Regions from separate parts of the Rhodococcus sp. NPDC057529 genome, predicted to be linked through region 1. Evidence: predicted binding sites of a transcription regulator. Region 1 holds the regulator's gene; the other holds the start of a gene.
What was found. Region 1 encodes HspR, which represses chaperone genes until heat shock. Its sites were predicted from a motif close to ANNTGAGTNNNNNNNACTCANNT; they were not measured.

Region 2: the regulator HspR is predicted to act here: its motif matches at 4,101-4,123, upstream of dnaK (molecular chaperone DnaK).

What each region holds. Positions count from the first base shown of each region.
Region 1 covers NZ_JBHVEY010000002.1:395,016-402,351, forward strand. The annotation lists gene dnaK (molecular chaperone DnaK) at 1-1,488, shown strand, start outside; gene grpE (nucleotide exchange factor GrpE) at 1,485-2,135, shown strand; gene dnaJ (molecular chaperone DnaJ) at 2,158-3,342, shown strand; gene ACFU5V_RS04865 (heat shock protein transcriptional repressor HspR) at 3,342-3,749, shown strand; gene ACFU5V_RS04870 (hypothetical protein) at 3,840-3,986, opposite strand; gene ACFU5V_RS04875 (hypothetical protein) at 4,034-4,510, opposite strand; gene ACFU5V_RS04880 (response regulator) at 4,774-5,409, shown strand; gene ACFU5V_RS04885 (sensor histidine kinase) at 5,411-6,598, shown strand; gene ACFU5V_RS04890 (type 1 glutamine amidotransferase domain-containing protein) at 6,614-7,177, opposite strand; gene ACFU5V_RS04895 (zinc-dependent alcohol dehydrogenase) at 7,203-7,336, opposite strand, start outside.
Region 2 covers NZ_JBHVEY010000003.1:28,969-36,304, reverse strand. The annotation lists gene ACFU5V_RS06140 (hypothetical protein) at 81-392, shown strand; gene ACFU5V_RS06135 (DnaJ C-terminal domain-containing protein) at 348-1,433, opposite strand; gene grpE (nucleotide exchange factor GrpE) at 1,514-2,185, opposite strand; gene dnaK (molecular chaperone DnaK) at 2,182-4,032, opposite strand; gene ACFU5V_RS06120 (hypothetical protein) at 4,574-4,897, shown strand; gene ACFU5V_RS06115 (serine hydrolase domain-containing protein) at 5,450-7,003, opposite strand; gene ACFU5V_RS06110 (alpha/beta fold hydrolase) at 7,003-7,336, opposite strand, start outside.

The sequences.
Region 1 (7,336 bases):
GCGTACTTCGAGGACGCCCAGCGTCAGGCCACCAAGGAAGCCGGCCAGATCGCCGGCCTCAACGTCCTGCGCATCGTCAACGAGCCCACCGCGGCCGCACTGGCCTACGGCCTCGACAAGGGCGACAAGGAACAGACCATCCTGGTCTTCGACCTCGGTGGCGGCACCTTCGACGTCTCGCTGCTCGAAATCGGCGACGGCGTCGTCGAGGTCCGCGCCACCTCCGGCGACAACCACCTCGGTGGTGACGACTGGGACGAGCGCATCGTCACGTGGCTCGTCGACAAGTTCAAGGCTCAGAACGGCATCGATCTGACCAAGGACAAGATGGCCCTCCAGCGTCTCCGTGAAGCTGCCGAGAAGGCCAAGATCGAACTGAGCTCGTCGCAGAGCACGTCGATCAACCTGCCCTACATCACCGTCGACGCGGACAAGAACCCGCTGTTCCTCGACGAGCAGTTGTCCCGCAGCGAATTCCAGAAGATCACGTCCGATCTCCTGGACCGCACCCGCGCGCCGTTCCAGGCCGTGATCAAGGACAGCGGCATCGCCGTCAAGGACATCGACCACGTCGTGCTCGTCGGTGGTTCCACCCGTATGCCCGCCGTCTCCGACCTGGTGCGCGAGCTGACCGGTGGCCGTGAGCCCAACAAGGGCGTCAACCCGGACGAGGTCGTCGCCGTCGGCGCCGCCCTGCAGGCCGGCGTCCTCAAGGGCGAGGTCAAGGACGTGCTGCTCCTCGACGTCACCCCGCTGTCCCTCGGCATCGAGACCAAGGGTGGCGTGATGACCAAGCTCATCGAGCGCAACACCACCATCCCGACCAAGCGGTCCGAGACCTTCACCACGGCTGACGACAACCAGCCCTCGGTGCAGATCCAGGTGTTCCAGGGTGAGCGCGAAATCGCCTCGCACAACAAGCTGCTCGGCTCGTTCGAGCTGGCCGACCTGCCGCCCGCCCCGCGTGGCGTGCCGCAGATCGAGGTCACCTTCGACATCGACGCCAACGGCATCGTGCACGTGACCGCGAAGGACAAGGGCACGGGCAAGGAGAACACGATCAAGATCCAGGACGGCTCCGGTCTGTCCAAGGAGGAGATCGAGCGGATGGTCAAGGACGCCGAGGCGCACGCCGAGGAAGACAAGGCCCGCCGCGAGGAGGCCGAGGTGCGCAACCAGGCCGAGTCGCTGGTGCACCAGACCGAGAAGTTCATCAAGGACAACGAGGACAAGGTGCCCGCCGACGTCAAGGAGAAGGTCGAGGCTGCCATCAAGGAAGCCAACGACGCTCTCGCAGGCACCGACATCGCGGCCGTCAAGACTGCGGTCGAGAAGCTGGCCACCGAGTCGCAGGCCCTCGGCCAGGCGATCTACGAGGCCAGTGCCGCCGAGGAAGCCGCCAACACCGACGGCTCCGGCGCGAGCGGTGCCGACGACGTCGTCGACGCCGAGGTCGTGGACGAGCCGTCCGACGCGGAGAAGAAGTGACGTCCGACAACACCGAGCAGGAACCGGTCACTTTCGTGGACAAGCGGAAGATCGACCCCGAGACCGGTCAGACTCGGGACGCGGAACCGGTAGTGGAGCCCCTCTCGGGCACCGCTGCCGCTCCGCAGCCCGGCTCGGTGGACGAAGGGGCCCTGCCGGAGACGGCGGCACCGGAGACGGACGAGTTGGCGGAGCGCACCGCCGACCTGCAGCGACTGCAGGCGGAGTATGCGAACTACCGTCGCCGCGTCCAGCGCGACAAGCAGGCCGACATCGCGAACGCGAAAGCGTCCGTCGTCGGTGAGCTCATCGCGGTGCTGGACGACCTCGACCGCGCCCGCAGCCACGGCGACCTCGACTCGGGGCCGCTGAAGGGTGTGGCGGACAAGCTCACCGGCACCCTCACCTCGCTCGGTCTGAGCGAGTTCGGTGCCGAGGGCGACGCATTCGATCCGGCGCTGCACGAGGCGGTGCAGCACGAGGGCGAGGGTCACGACCCCGTTCTCGGCACGGTGATGCGAAAGGGCTACAAATTCGGTGATCGCGTCCTGCGGCATGCGATGGTAGCTGTGATCGACCGCGCCGGTGATGCCGACGCGAACACCCCCGACGGGGCGGCGAAGCCCGCCGCGTCGGAACAAGAGTAAGAGCGAGAGGAGGAGACGCCCAGTGAGCCAGCGGGAGTGGATCGAAAAGGACTTCTACAAGGAGCTGGGCGTCTCGTCCAACGCATCCGCGGACGAGATCAAGAAGGCGTACCGCAAGCTCGCCCGCGACCTGCACCCCGACGCGAACCCCGGCGACACGAAGGCCGAGGAGCGTTTCAAGTCCGTCAGCGAAGCACACGCCGTGCTGTCCGATCCGGCCAAGCGCAAGGAATACGACGAGGCCCGTCGGCTGTTCGCGAGCGGCGGCTTCGGCCAGGGCGGCGGCGGATTCAACCCCGGGGCCGGCGGTTTCGGTCAGGGCGGATTCGACATCAACGACCTGTTCGGTGGCGGCGGCGCGGCGGCCGGTGACGGCGGCCTCGGCGACATCTTCGGCGGGCTGTTCAACCGGGGCGCCGGCGCCGGCAGCGGCACCCGCACCACCAACCGTCCCCGCCGTGGCAGCGACGTCGAGACGGAGACGACCCTCGAATTCCGCGAGGCCACGCTGGGTGTCACGGTCCCGCTGCGGCTGACCAGCCCGTCGCCGTGCACCACCTGTCACGGCAGCGGTGCCAAGCCGGGCACCAGTCCGCGAGTCTGCCCGCGCTGCAACGGGACCGGGATCGTCAGCCGCAACCAGGGCGCGTTCGGGTTCAGTGAGCCGTGCGACGACTGCCGCGGCACGGGATCCATCATCGACTCGCCGTGCGAGGTGTGCCACGGCAACGGCGTCACCAACCGCACCCGCACCATCACCGTCCGCGTCCCCGCGGGTGTCAGTGACGGGCAGAAGATCCGGTTGGCAGGCCAGGGCGAGGCGGGCCTGCGCGGCGCGCCGTCCGGCGACCTGTTCGTGACGGTCCGGGTGCGTCCCGACAAGGTGTTCGGCCGCAACGGCGACGACCTCACCCTCGTCGTCCCCGTCAGTTACGGTGAGCTCGTGCTCGGAACCACCGTCTCCGTCCCCACCCTGGAGGGCCGGGTCGGTGTGAAGATTCCGGCGGGCACGGCGGACGGCCGGATCCTGCGCGTGCGCGGCCGGGGCGTCCCCAAGCGTGCCGGTGGCGCCGGTGACCTGCTGGTCACGGTCAAGGTCGCCGTTCCGCAGAAGCTCGACGACCCGGCCACCGAAGCACTGAAGACCTATCTGGAAGCAGAGAAGGCCAGCGGATTCGATCCGAGGGCCGGGTGGGCTGGTGCCTGATGAGCGACACGACCGAGGATCCACGCGAAACCGCCGTTGATCCGGATGCCCAGATCTTCGTGATCTCGGTGGCCGCGGAACTCGCGGGGATGCACGCCCAGACGTTGCGCAACTACGACCGGCTCGGGCTCGTCACCCCGCACCGCACGTCCGGGGGTGGGCGACGCTACTCGCCGCGGGATGTGGCGTTGCTCCGCGAGGTGCAGCGACTCTCCCAGGACGAGGGTGTCAATCTCGCCGGGATCAAGCGGATCATCGAACTCACCAACCAGGTGGAGGCTCTGCAGCACCGGGTTCGTGAGCTGGCGGAGGAGATCTCGAAGGTCCACGCCGGTTACCGGCGCGACCTGGTGCCGATCCCGCGGAGCAACGCGCTCGTCGTGTGGAAGCCGCGGCACCAGCGCTGACCGGGCGTTCCGCCGTGTGAACCGGAATCGGTGTCGCACTGATCTAAGTCGGAGTGGATCAGTGCGACACCGCATCCCCAGCCCCCCGGCTTATCGGTCGCGGCTGCCCCAGCGGGGGCCGCGGCGGGTGTGTGAGCGTGGAATGTCCATCTGCTCGAGTCGTGCCTTGATCTCCTCGGTGCTCCACAGTGCCTTGGAGACGGTGGGGGTGGGGGTTTCGGTGACGTGCATGATCATGGTCTCGGTCCTTCGGCGAGTGTTCGGTGGTTGGGTGTGGTCGTCGATCAGGGCTGTCCGTACAGGTGGTAGCCGGCGTTCATGTTCGGGTAGCCCGAATCGATCCAGCTGCTGATGCCGTAGCCGTGGCCGAAGTTGCCGTCGATGCGGGTCCCGTCCACGTCGGTCATGTTGTTGTAGTTGTCGGCGCGGAACACGGCCTGGGCGCCACCGGGCAGCGCGTAGGTGGCGTCCACCTCGACGCCGTTCGGGTCGTTGGAGTATGCCTTCACGATCTGGCTGCTGTGCGGGGCGAGGTAGTCCGACGGCGCCTGCATCCACTGCCCGTACGGGTTCGACGATCCGGCGAGGACCATCGGCAGGTCGGTGTCGTTGCTGATCGTCATCGCGATCGTCGGTCCCGACGTCGGCATCGTGCCTGCGGTGGCGACCCCGGCGGCCGCGACGGCGAATCCGGTGACGGCCAGCGCGGTGGCGGGCAGTGCGATGAAGAGGGCGATGCGGCGGCGGGCGTTGGTGCGCATGATGGCTTCTCCTGAGTTGTGGCTCTTGGGGGGAATGTCTGGGGCCGTGGGGGTTTCGGTTTCCGATCTCCCCGTTTTCCGGTGTGCATCAACTATGTCGCGTATGCGCGCCGCAGTCTGTCCACCGACGGGACCGAGGGCGGGATGAATCCGGTGTCCTCCGATCAGGGGACACCGGCGCCGCGAAGTGCTCCGCGCGGGCCCGGTCTCGTGAGAAAGTGAGCAATGGACTTCGCCGGAGTCGACCCGGACCGGACCGCGCCGTGACCGGCGTGCGGGTAGTGGTGGGAGACGACCACCCGATCTTCCGGGACGGTGTCGTCCGTGCCCTCCTCGCGAGCGGCGACATCGACGTGGTCGGTGAGGCGGACGACGGTGCGGCGGCGCTCGCCCTGATCCGCGAACTCGCCCCCGACGTCGCACTGCTCGACTATCGGATGCCCGAACTCGACGGTTCGCAGGTGGCGGCGGCCGTGCGTCGTGCCGAACTCGCCACCCGGGTGCTGCTGCTGTCGGCGCACGACGAGTCCGCGATCGTCTACCACGCATTGCAGGAGGGGGCGGCGGGATTCCTGCCGAAGGAGTCGACGCGGGCGGAGATCGTGAAAGCGGTCCTGGACTGCGCGCAGGGCCGCGACGTCCTGCCCGCCTCCCTCGCCGTCGGGCTGGCCGGCGAGGTGCGCCGCCGCAGCGAACCGGTGGGGCCGGTGCTGAGCGGCCGGGAGAAGGAGGTGCTGGCGCTCATCGCGCGCGGCCAGAGCATTCCCACGATCGCCGGCGAACTGTACCTGGCACCGTCGACGGTCAAGACCCACGTCCAGCGGCTGTACGAGAAACTCGGGGTGAGCGACCGCGCGGCCGCCGTCGCCGAGGCGATGCGACGCGGTTTGCTGGAGTGACGTGCGCGAGACGTCGCAGAGTCGCGTAGTTCGCCGCTACACCACCGAGGCGGTCCGGGTGACCGCCATTCTCCGGCTCCCCCTGATCGGGCTGATGGCGTTGCTCGGGCCGGTGATCAGCGTGACGCACTGGCAGCCCGACGTGTTCGCCGGGCTGCTGATCGCATATGCGCTGCTCGCGGCCGGCTGGCTGATCTTCGTCCTCGTCCGGGACGTCGGGCCGTGGGCAGGCTGGGTGTCCACCGCCGCGGACGTCTCGGCGGTGGTGGCGTTGTGCATCGCGTCGGGCGGCGCGACGTCGGTGCTGTTGCCGGTGTTCTTCCTGCTGCCGATCTCGGTGGCGTTCCAGTACCGGCCGCGGCTGACGGCGATCGTCGGGGTCTGCACGGCAGTCGGGTACCAGGTGGTGTGGGTCGTCTACTCGAAACGCGACGACCTCGTGGGGTTCCCCGACGAGGTGTACCTCTACTTCGGTTTCCTGTTGTGGCTCGCGGCCGCGACGACGGCATTGTCGTACGTGCTGGTGCGCCGTTCCGCGACCGTCATCTCACTGATGGATGTACGCAGGCAGCTGATCGCGGAGTCGATGGGCGCCGAGGAACGCGAGCGACGGCAACTCGCCGAGCACCTCCACGACGGGCCCCTGCAGAATGTCCTCGCGGCCCGGCTCGATGTGGAAGAGGCACTGGAGCGGAACCCGGACGCGCAGCTCGACGCCGCCGAGGCCGCCCTCCGCGAGACCGCGGCGCAACTGCGCTCCACCGTCACCACCCTGCATCCGCAGGTACTCGCGCAGCTGGGCCTGACCGCGGCGCTGCGGGAACTCGCGGACCTGTTCTCCCGGCGCGGTGAGATCGAGATGTCGGTGAGCCTCGACGACGTCGGTCACCCCGACTGCCAGGAGCTGCTCTACCGGGTGGCGCGGGAACTGCTCACCAACGTCACCAAGCATGCGCGTGCCACGAAGGTCGAACTCGCGCTCACCCGCGCCGGCGGGCGTACCACGTTGACGGTCGCCGACGACGGCACCGGATTCGATCCCGCCGTCGTCCCGGAACGGGTGGCGCAGGGGCACATCGGACTGGCGTCGCACATCGTGCGGGTCGAGAGCCTCGGCGGCACCTTCGACGTCACGTCCTCGCCCGGATCGGGCACCCGGGTGGTGGTGACGGTCCCCGATGCCGGATGACGACCAGCGGATGGATCACCGCGGGTGGCGGCCCTCGGCGAATTCCTCGACGATCTTCGCGCAGAACGCGGGGAGGTCGTCCGGGTTGCGGCTGGAGACCAATCCGTTGTCGACCACCACTTCCTCGTCGACGACGGTTCCGCCGGCGTTGCGGATGTCCGTGCGCACGCTCGGATACGACGTGAGGGTGCGGCCGCGGACGACATCGGCTTCGACGAGCGTCCACGGTCCGTGGCAGATCACGCCCACTGGTTTGCCCGAAGTGACGAAGTCGCGGACGAATCCGACGGCCGACGCGTCCATCCGCAGGTGGTCGGGGTTCGTGGTGCCGCCCGGCAGGATCAGTGCGTCGAAGGCGGCGGCGGACACGTCGCCGACGACGGCGTCGACGGCATAGGTGCCTGCCTCGTTCACGTCCGAGGTCATCGCCTGGATCTTGCCGGGGGCCAGCGAGAGCAGCTGGACCTGCGCGCCGGCCTTCTCCACGGCGGTGCGGGGTTCGACGAGCTCGACTTCTTCGACGCCGTCGGTGGCGAGGATCGCGACCTTCCGGCCGCGCAGTGTGTCTGCCGATGTCATGGCAATTCCTTTCGACGAGAAGGTGTTACGGCTTCAGGAGGATCTTCACCGCGCCGTCCTGCTTCTTCTGGAAGATCTCGTACGCGTGCGGTGCGTGGTCCAGGGGCAGTTCGTGAGTGGCGAACGTGTCGACGCCCAGGGGGTCGGCGTCGGTGAGCA
Region 2 (7,336 bases), on a different contig from region 1:
TCACTCGTGAGGTGGCCCGCAAACAGTCTTTGATCATGCTCTCTGCTCGAGCGAGTTTTCCGTGCAGGAAGGCTGTCAACGTGACGACACTTCATTGTCCCACCCGCAACATTTCCTCCGCACACGTCACCGTGCCGATGGAAACCGAACCGCTCACGCTCGACCCGACCGCCGACACGATCCGAAAGATGCTTGAGACCCAGGTATTCCGCAACACCGTGATCAACAACTGGGGTCCGCGGAGCGGCAAGCTCGACCTCAGGGAGTCCAGGACTTCGTTGTCCCCATCCCGAAGAACGACTCCGACCGGACCGCCCGAGGCGATCACGCCGACGTCTTTCTCGGCATCATCTTCTTCCGGCCCATCCGGCGCGGGGGTCGAATCCGCTTGATTCCTCTGCCCGGGCGTACACACGCAGCGCCTCGGCAGCCTCATGATCAAGTTCGGGCGGGACCGCGACCTCTACGGTTACCAGCAGATCGCCGACCGCGGTGCCGCGGTGGGCCACCCCGCGTCCGCGCAGTCGGATCGTTCTCCCGGACTGGGCGCCTGGCGGGATCTTCACACTGACCTGGCCATCGAGGGTGGGCACGGACAGCACGGTCCCCAAGGCAAGTTCGGCGAAGGACACGGGAACGGTGACGGTGAGGTCATCGCCGCTGCGGGCGAACACCGGGTCCGGGTCCACCCGCACGGTGACATAGAGGTCCCCCGACGGTGCCCCGGCGAGACCTGGTTCGCCCTGCGCCGGTATCCGGACGCGTTGCCCGTCGCCCACTCCGGGCGGGACGTCGACGGAGATGGTGCGGGCACGGTCCTCGATCCCGACGCCGTGGCAGTGTGGGCAGGTCCGTTGCCGGGTTCCCGGTCGTGAGCCCGAGCCGTGACAGCTGGTGCACACCATCGGCCCACTCACCCTCAGCGGCAACACCATCCCGGCGACCGCCTCCCGGAAGGACATCCGGGTCTCGGTCTCGACGTCACTGCCCCGCCTCGGCCGGGCCGACGCCGCTCTGGTTCCGGCGCGCCGGAACAGGTCTCCGAGCACATCACCCAGCCCGCCCAGAGGATCGCCCACGGTGAAGGGTGAACGGCTCCCGAACAGGTCACCGAATTCGAAGCCGCCCGACCCGGCGCGCGCGGTCGTGGTGGTGCCAGCTTCGGGGGGAAAACCCGTCCTCGCGGACGCCCCGGATCGGAACAGCCGGCGCGTGCGATCGTAGTCCTTGCGTTTGGCGGGGTCCGATAGCACCGCGTACGCCTCACTGACGGCCTTGAACCGTTCCACTACCTGGGTGTTGTGCGGGTTTGCGTCCGGATGCAGCTCCCGGGCCAATGTGCGGTATGCCTTCTTGATTTCCTCGGCCGACGCCGTTGAAGGGACACCGAGAGCGGCGTAGAAGTCACGGGCGAGCCATTCCTGCTGCGTCACCGAGAATCCTCCTTTCCCTCTGCCGGTCGCCGGACGAGCTGCGCGCCAAGACCGGCGTTGTCGGGCTCATGGGCGGCGTCTCAGGAATCGTCGGCCGATGTTGTGCCCGTCACGTCCCCCGGCGGAGCGGGTCCCCCGACCACGGTGACTGTCGCGGTCCGCAGCACCTTGCCGCCACCGAATGTGTAGCCGCGTCGGAGCACCCTGTCCACGACGGGATCTCCCCCGGCGCCTTCGTGCTGGACTGCTTCGTGCAGGGTGGGATCGAAGCGGTCGCCCTCTTCACCGAATGCGACCACCCCCAGGCCGCTCAGGATCGCATCGAGTTCGGCCGCGATCGCGCGCAGTGGCCCGGTTTCGAGGTCGCCGTGCTCGCGGGCTCGGTCGAGGTCATCGAGGATCCCGAGAAACTTCGCCACCACCGATGCCGTCGCGGCCTCGACCGACAGGCGCCGGTCGCGTTCTATTCGGCGCCGATAGTTGGTGTACTCGGCTTGCACCCGCTGCAGATCAGCGGTCAACTCCGACACTCGATCAGGGTGTTCGCCGACGTCCCGATCGGGCCGGTACCCAGGGTGCATCTCGGCGTCCGGGGTGGCCGGGTCGGGTTCCCGTTGTGGGGTCGGGGTGACGGGCTCACTCGGGGTGTGCTCGCGTACCCGGCCGGTATCCGGATCGACACGGCGTTTGTCGGTGATCGAGATCGGTTCCCGCGGCGGCTTGTCGCCGTTGCGCCGCTCGCTGCTGGTCATCGGGTGTCCTCCCGTCCAGGTTCGTCCACCACCTCAGCGTCGAAGACTTCACCACCGGCCCCTTCCGAGGCGCCGTTCCCTCCACCGGTGGCCGCCGAATCCTTCGCCTGTGCGTCGTAGATCGCCTGGCCCAGGGCTTGCGAGTCGGTGGTCAGTTTTTCGATGGCTTCTTTGATGGCCGCGACGTCGCTGCCTTTCAACTTCTCTTGGGTATTCGCGATCGACGACTCGACCTTTTCCTTGACATCGGCGGGCACCTTGTCCTCGTTGTCCTTGATGAACTTCTCGGTCTGATACACCAGCGACTCGGCCTGGTTGCGGACCTCCGCTTCCTCTCTGCGTTGAGCGTCCTCCGCGGCATGCGCCTCGGCGTCCTTGATCATCCGGTCGATCTCCTCCTTGGACAGGCCCGAGCCCTCCTGGATCTTGATCGTGTTCTCCTTACCGGTGCCCTTGTCCTTCGCGGTCACGTGCACGATGCCGTTGGCGTCGATGTCGAAGGTGACCTCGATCTGCGGCACACCACGCGGTGCCGGCGGAATCCCCGCCAGCTCGAACGAGCCGAGCAGCTTGTTGTGCGAGGCGATTTCGCGCTCACCCTGGAACACCTGGATCTGCACCGACGGCTGGTTGTCGTCAGCCGTGGTGAAGGTCTCGGACCGCTTGGTCGGGATGGTGGTGTTGCGCTCGATCAGCTTGGTCATCACGCCACCCTTGGTCTCGATGCCGAGGGACAGCGGGGTGACGTCGAGGAGCAGCACGTCTTTGACCTCGCCCTTGAGGACGCCGGCCTGCAGGGCGGCGCCGACGGCGACCACCTCGTCCGGGTTGACGCCCTTGTTCGGTTCCTTCCCGCCGGTCAACTCGCGCACCAGATTCGTCACGGCGGGCATACGGGTGGAACCGCCGACGAGCACGACGTGGTCGATGTCCTTGACGGCGATCTTTGCGTCCTTGATCACCGATTGGAACGGCGCGCGGGTGCGGTCGAGGAGATCGGACGTGATCTTCTCGAACTCGCTGCGGGACAACTGCTCGTCGAGGAACAGCGGGTTCTTGTCCGCGTCGACGGTGATGTAGGGCAGATTGATCGACGTGCTCTGCGACGAGCTCAGTTCGATCTTCGCCTTCTCCGCGGCCTCTCGCAGCCGCTGCATCGCCATCTTGTCCTTCGTCAAATCCAACCCGTTGTGCGACTTGAATTTCTCGGCCAGCCACTTCACGATCCTGTCGTCCCAGTCGTCACCACCGAGGTGGTTGTCGCCGGACGTGGCCCGGACTTCAACGACGCCGTCGCCGATTTCGAGCAGCGAGACGTCGAAGGTGCCGCCACCGAGGTCGAAGACCAGGATGGTCTGTTCCTTGTCGCCCTTGTCGAGGCCGTAGGCCAGTGCGGCCGCGGTGGGCTCGTTGACGATGCGCAGGACGTTGAGGCCGGCGATCTGGCCGGCTTCCTTGGTGGCCTGACGCTGGGCGTCCTCGAAGTACGCGGGGACGGTGATCACGGCGTCCGTGATGTCCTCACCCAGATACGATTCCGCGTCCCTTTTCAGTTTCATCAGCACTCGGGCGCTGATCTCCTGAGCGCTATATTTCTTGTCGTCGATTGCCACATGCCAGTCGGTGCCGATCTCCCGTTTCACCGACCGCACCGTCCGGTCCACATTGGTGACTGCCTGGTTCTTGGCTGGCTGGCCGACCAGCACCTCGCCGTTCTTCGCGAACGCCACGACCGACGGTGTCGTGCGCGAACCCTCCGAGTTGGCGACCACCACCGGGTCGCCACCCTCGAGTACACACACCACCGAGTTCGTGGTCCCCAAATCGATTCCCACCGCGCGAGCCATGACCGCCTCCAGCACCACACCGGGCGGGCATGGTCCTTCGCGGAACCGCTAGACATCACACCCACCGAACTTGAGTGTTATCGACTCAATTTTCCCTCGGAGCCAAAATGCGGTCAAGGAGAAAAATTGAGCGTAGGACGCTCAATATTAAGACCTGTGTGTCCGTCAGATACCGCGGCACCACCACTTCCGACCTCACCGACGAAAGCAAGAACACGATCCGTGCGCGGGCTGGAGGACCGGGGCACCCCGTCGAACCATGGGGTCGAATATCGCCCGCACAACCCACCCGGAGGCGATGGTGCCGACGACCACCGGTGGGAGCCGCCGGGCACGGACATTGCCGCGAGCCGCGCGGCGACCTGCCAGCGCAGCGGGTCCGGAGCGCACACACGCACACCGTGCCGTCCGCTCGGACGCGGCCCCGCGAGTGGTGAGATCGAACCGTTGACGAAGCGGGACGGCTGCACCCTGACGTTGGGCCAGGCCTGTGTGAATCGGCGGGCGGTGCGGTAGCTGCGGAATCATGGGAAGGTGAACGATGAGCAGCTGGCCCTACTGGTTTGAGATCGCCGTGATCTGCGGGATCACCGCGGTAGGCACCATCGTGTGGGGACATTGGGAGGAGCACACCCCGAAATGGCGGCGGATCGGGAAGATGGTCGTGTTGTGCGTGCTGTCGGTCCTCGTCTCCGCCACGGCCGGGCGATTCTGGTTCTTCGTGCTGCTCGGCGCCTTGGCCATGATCGTCCTGCTGGTCCACGCCTGGTGGCTTCCACGGAAAGGCATCAATGGTTGGACCGGTGAGCCCCGCGAGAAGTACTACGCCCTCCGCGGCTGGAAGTGGCCGCCGGAGCGACGGTGAAAATCGTTGGCTGAGCGTCAGGGCGTGTCGCGCCTCTACGGCGTCGATCAATACCAAGTTTCTGCGGTATCGAGGCGTCCCGGTTCGGCAGTCAACGACGTCTCACTTGGTGGCACCGTGCGTGTTGTTGCGCCGCCCGCTCCCACCCTGAGCAGCAGCCTCGCGCCGGCACCCCCGCCGCCGGCCACCATGATCAGCTCCGAACCGATCGCCCCCGCACCCGAGGTTCTCGCGCCGGACGACACTGCACCGAGCACAGGTGTAGGCACCGGCGGCGGGAACGGCAACCAAGGCAACGGCCAAGGCGGCAACGCCGGCCCAGGTAACGGGAACCAAGGAAACGGCAACGGGAGCAACGGAAACGGGAACGGAAACAACGGCGGTGGTGGACGGGGCAACGGCGGCGGGAACTGAGCCAACCGTCCATTGCCCTCGCCGCCACCGCGAGGAATGGACGTCGCCGCTTCCGCGGGTTCCGGAATAGGCGATCAGGAACCCTGAACGGCGCTTTCGCATTGCGCCACCGGCGTTTCCCGGGGGTGGTTCGGCTATTTACTGCAGGTGCCGGTAGAGCCGTCCGTGGTTGCTGAACCAGGCGACATTCCCATCGGACCCCCGAAGGAAGTTGGATCGGGTGCCGGTGGGTTCGAGGTCGGGGCCGAGGTCGAGCCCGTAGTCGGTCTTGTACAGCGCAAGACCGAGATTCGGGGCTGTCTGCTCATCCGGCAGGTAGGTGGCATCCGGGGCGTCGCTCATGTTGCCGACGAGCTGGCCGTCTTTGCCGCGGAAGTGGATCACGACGGTCCCCAGGGTGCCCGACTGATCGATGTCGTCAGTGGCGTACGCGCCCTCGTAGGGCGCCAGCTCGGCCGTGCTCAACTTCTGGGGCGTCGCGGGCAGGTTACCGATTCCGGCGAAGCGGCGAAGCGACCAGTCCTCGGCGAACAGTTCGTTGAGCAGTTTCCCTCCGCCCTCGGAATTGGTGAGCACGGTCATGGCGAAGTTACGGCTGGGCACCATGAAGAACCCGGATCGTTGACCCGCCCAGGTTCCGCCGTGTTGGACGATCGTCTCGTTCTCCGCGGACGGCCGCAGCATCCATGTCACTCCCACGCCGGTGAGTTCGACCTGAAGTGTGCCGCCGACGCCTGGATTCGAACGCATGGCGATGAGCGAGTCTTTGCTCATCAACCGATCTCCGTTGGGTGTCGTGCCGTCGCCGAGGTGGAAGCGCGCGTAGCGCACCTGATCCCGCACGCTGGAAATCAACGATCCGGTCGGGTTGCAACTGCGTGGGAAGAACCAGAAGCCCGGATCCACAACGGCTTTTCCGTCGTCGACGTTGTGTGAGGCGGCGATATTCTGGCCGACTATCTGGTCCGAGAAGAAGCGGGTGTGACTCAACTCGAGCGGGTCCAGCAGCATCTTCTGGACGGCGTCCTCGTAGACCGATCCGGTCACGGCCTCGACGATCCGCCCCGCCACAACCAACCCCGCATTGTTGTAGGCGAAGACCGTGCCCGGCGGCGTCTTCTGTGGGAGCCGGGTCATCGACGCCACGAACTTGGTTATCGCGTCGTCACCTCGACCGAAGTCCTGGAGATCGTCACCGAGCCAACCCGACGTGTGGTTGAGCAGTTGTCGCACCGTCGCCGTGGCGCCGGCGTCGGGATCGGCGACCGCGAAATCGGGCAGATACCGGCGAATCGGTGCCTCCAGATCGACCTTGCCCTCGTCGACGAGGCGCATCACGGTCGTTCCGGTGAACGTCTTCGTCGTGGAGCCGATCCGGAACAGGGTGTCGCCGTCCACCGGTGTCGGGTGGTCGACATTGGTGACCCCGTAACCCTTTATGTACTCCTCGCCGTCGGCAATGACGCCGACCGCAACGCCAGGGATCGCGTAGTCCCGCATCGCCTTGTCGATCTTGGCGTCGAGCTCGTTGAACGCGTCCTTCGCGTTCGCGGGGACGCTCGTCGCTGTGGTGGTCGACTCCGTCGACGAACATGCCGGCGACACGAGCACCGCCAACCCGGCGACCGCCCCGCCGAGAACCGCCCGACGCGACAACCGAGGGCCACCGACGGCGAACACCTCGGTCGTCATCAGCGTGGCGGGAGAATGTCGTATGCCGGCAGTGGCGTCGTGTCCGTGCAGGATGTGTCCGGCTTCTCCGGATCGTCGAAGAACGACGCGATGATCTCGGCTCCGCACGGTGGCTCTGCATACACACCGTGTGCAGCTCCGGGCACTACCGCGACTGTGGATTGCGAGAGATCCTTCGCGATGTAGTCGCCCCACACCGCTCCGGTCTGCCCGTCGTAGGTACCCGACAGCACGAGCGACGGGATGTCACTGACGGTGATGTCTCGGATCGAGTCAGGGGCCTTCGGCACGTCCCACACCTCGCAGGCGTCGCGCAGGAACGGCAGCTGTGGC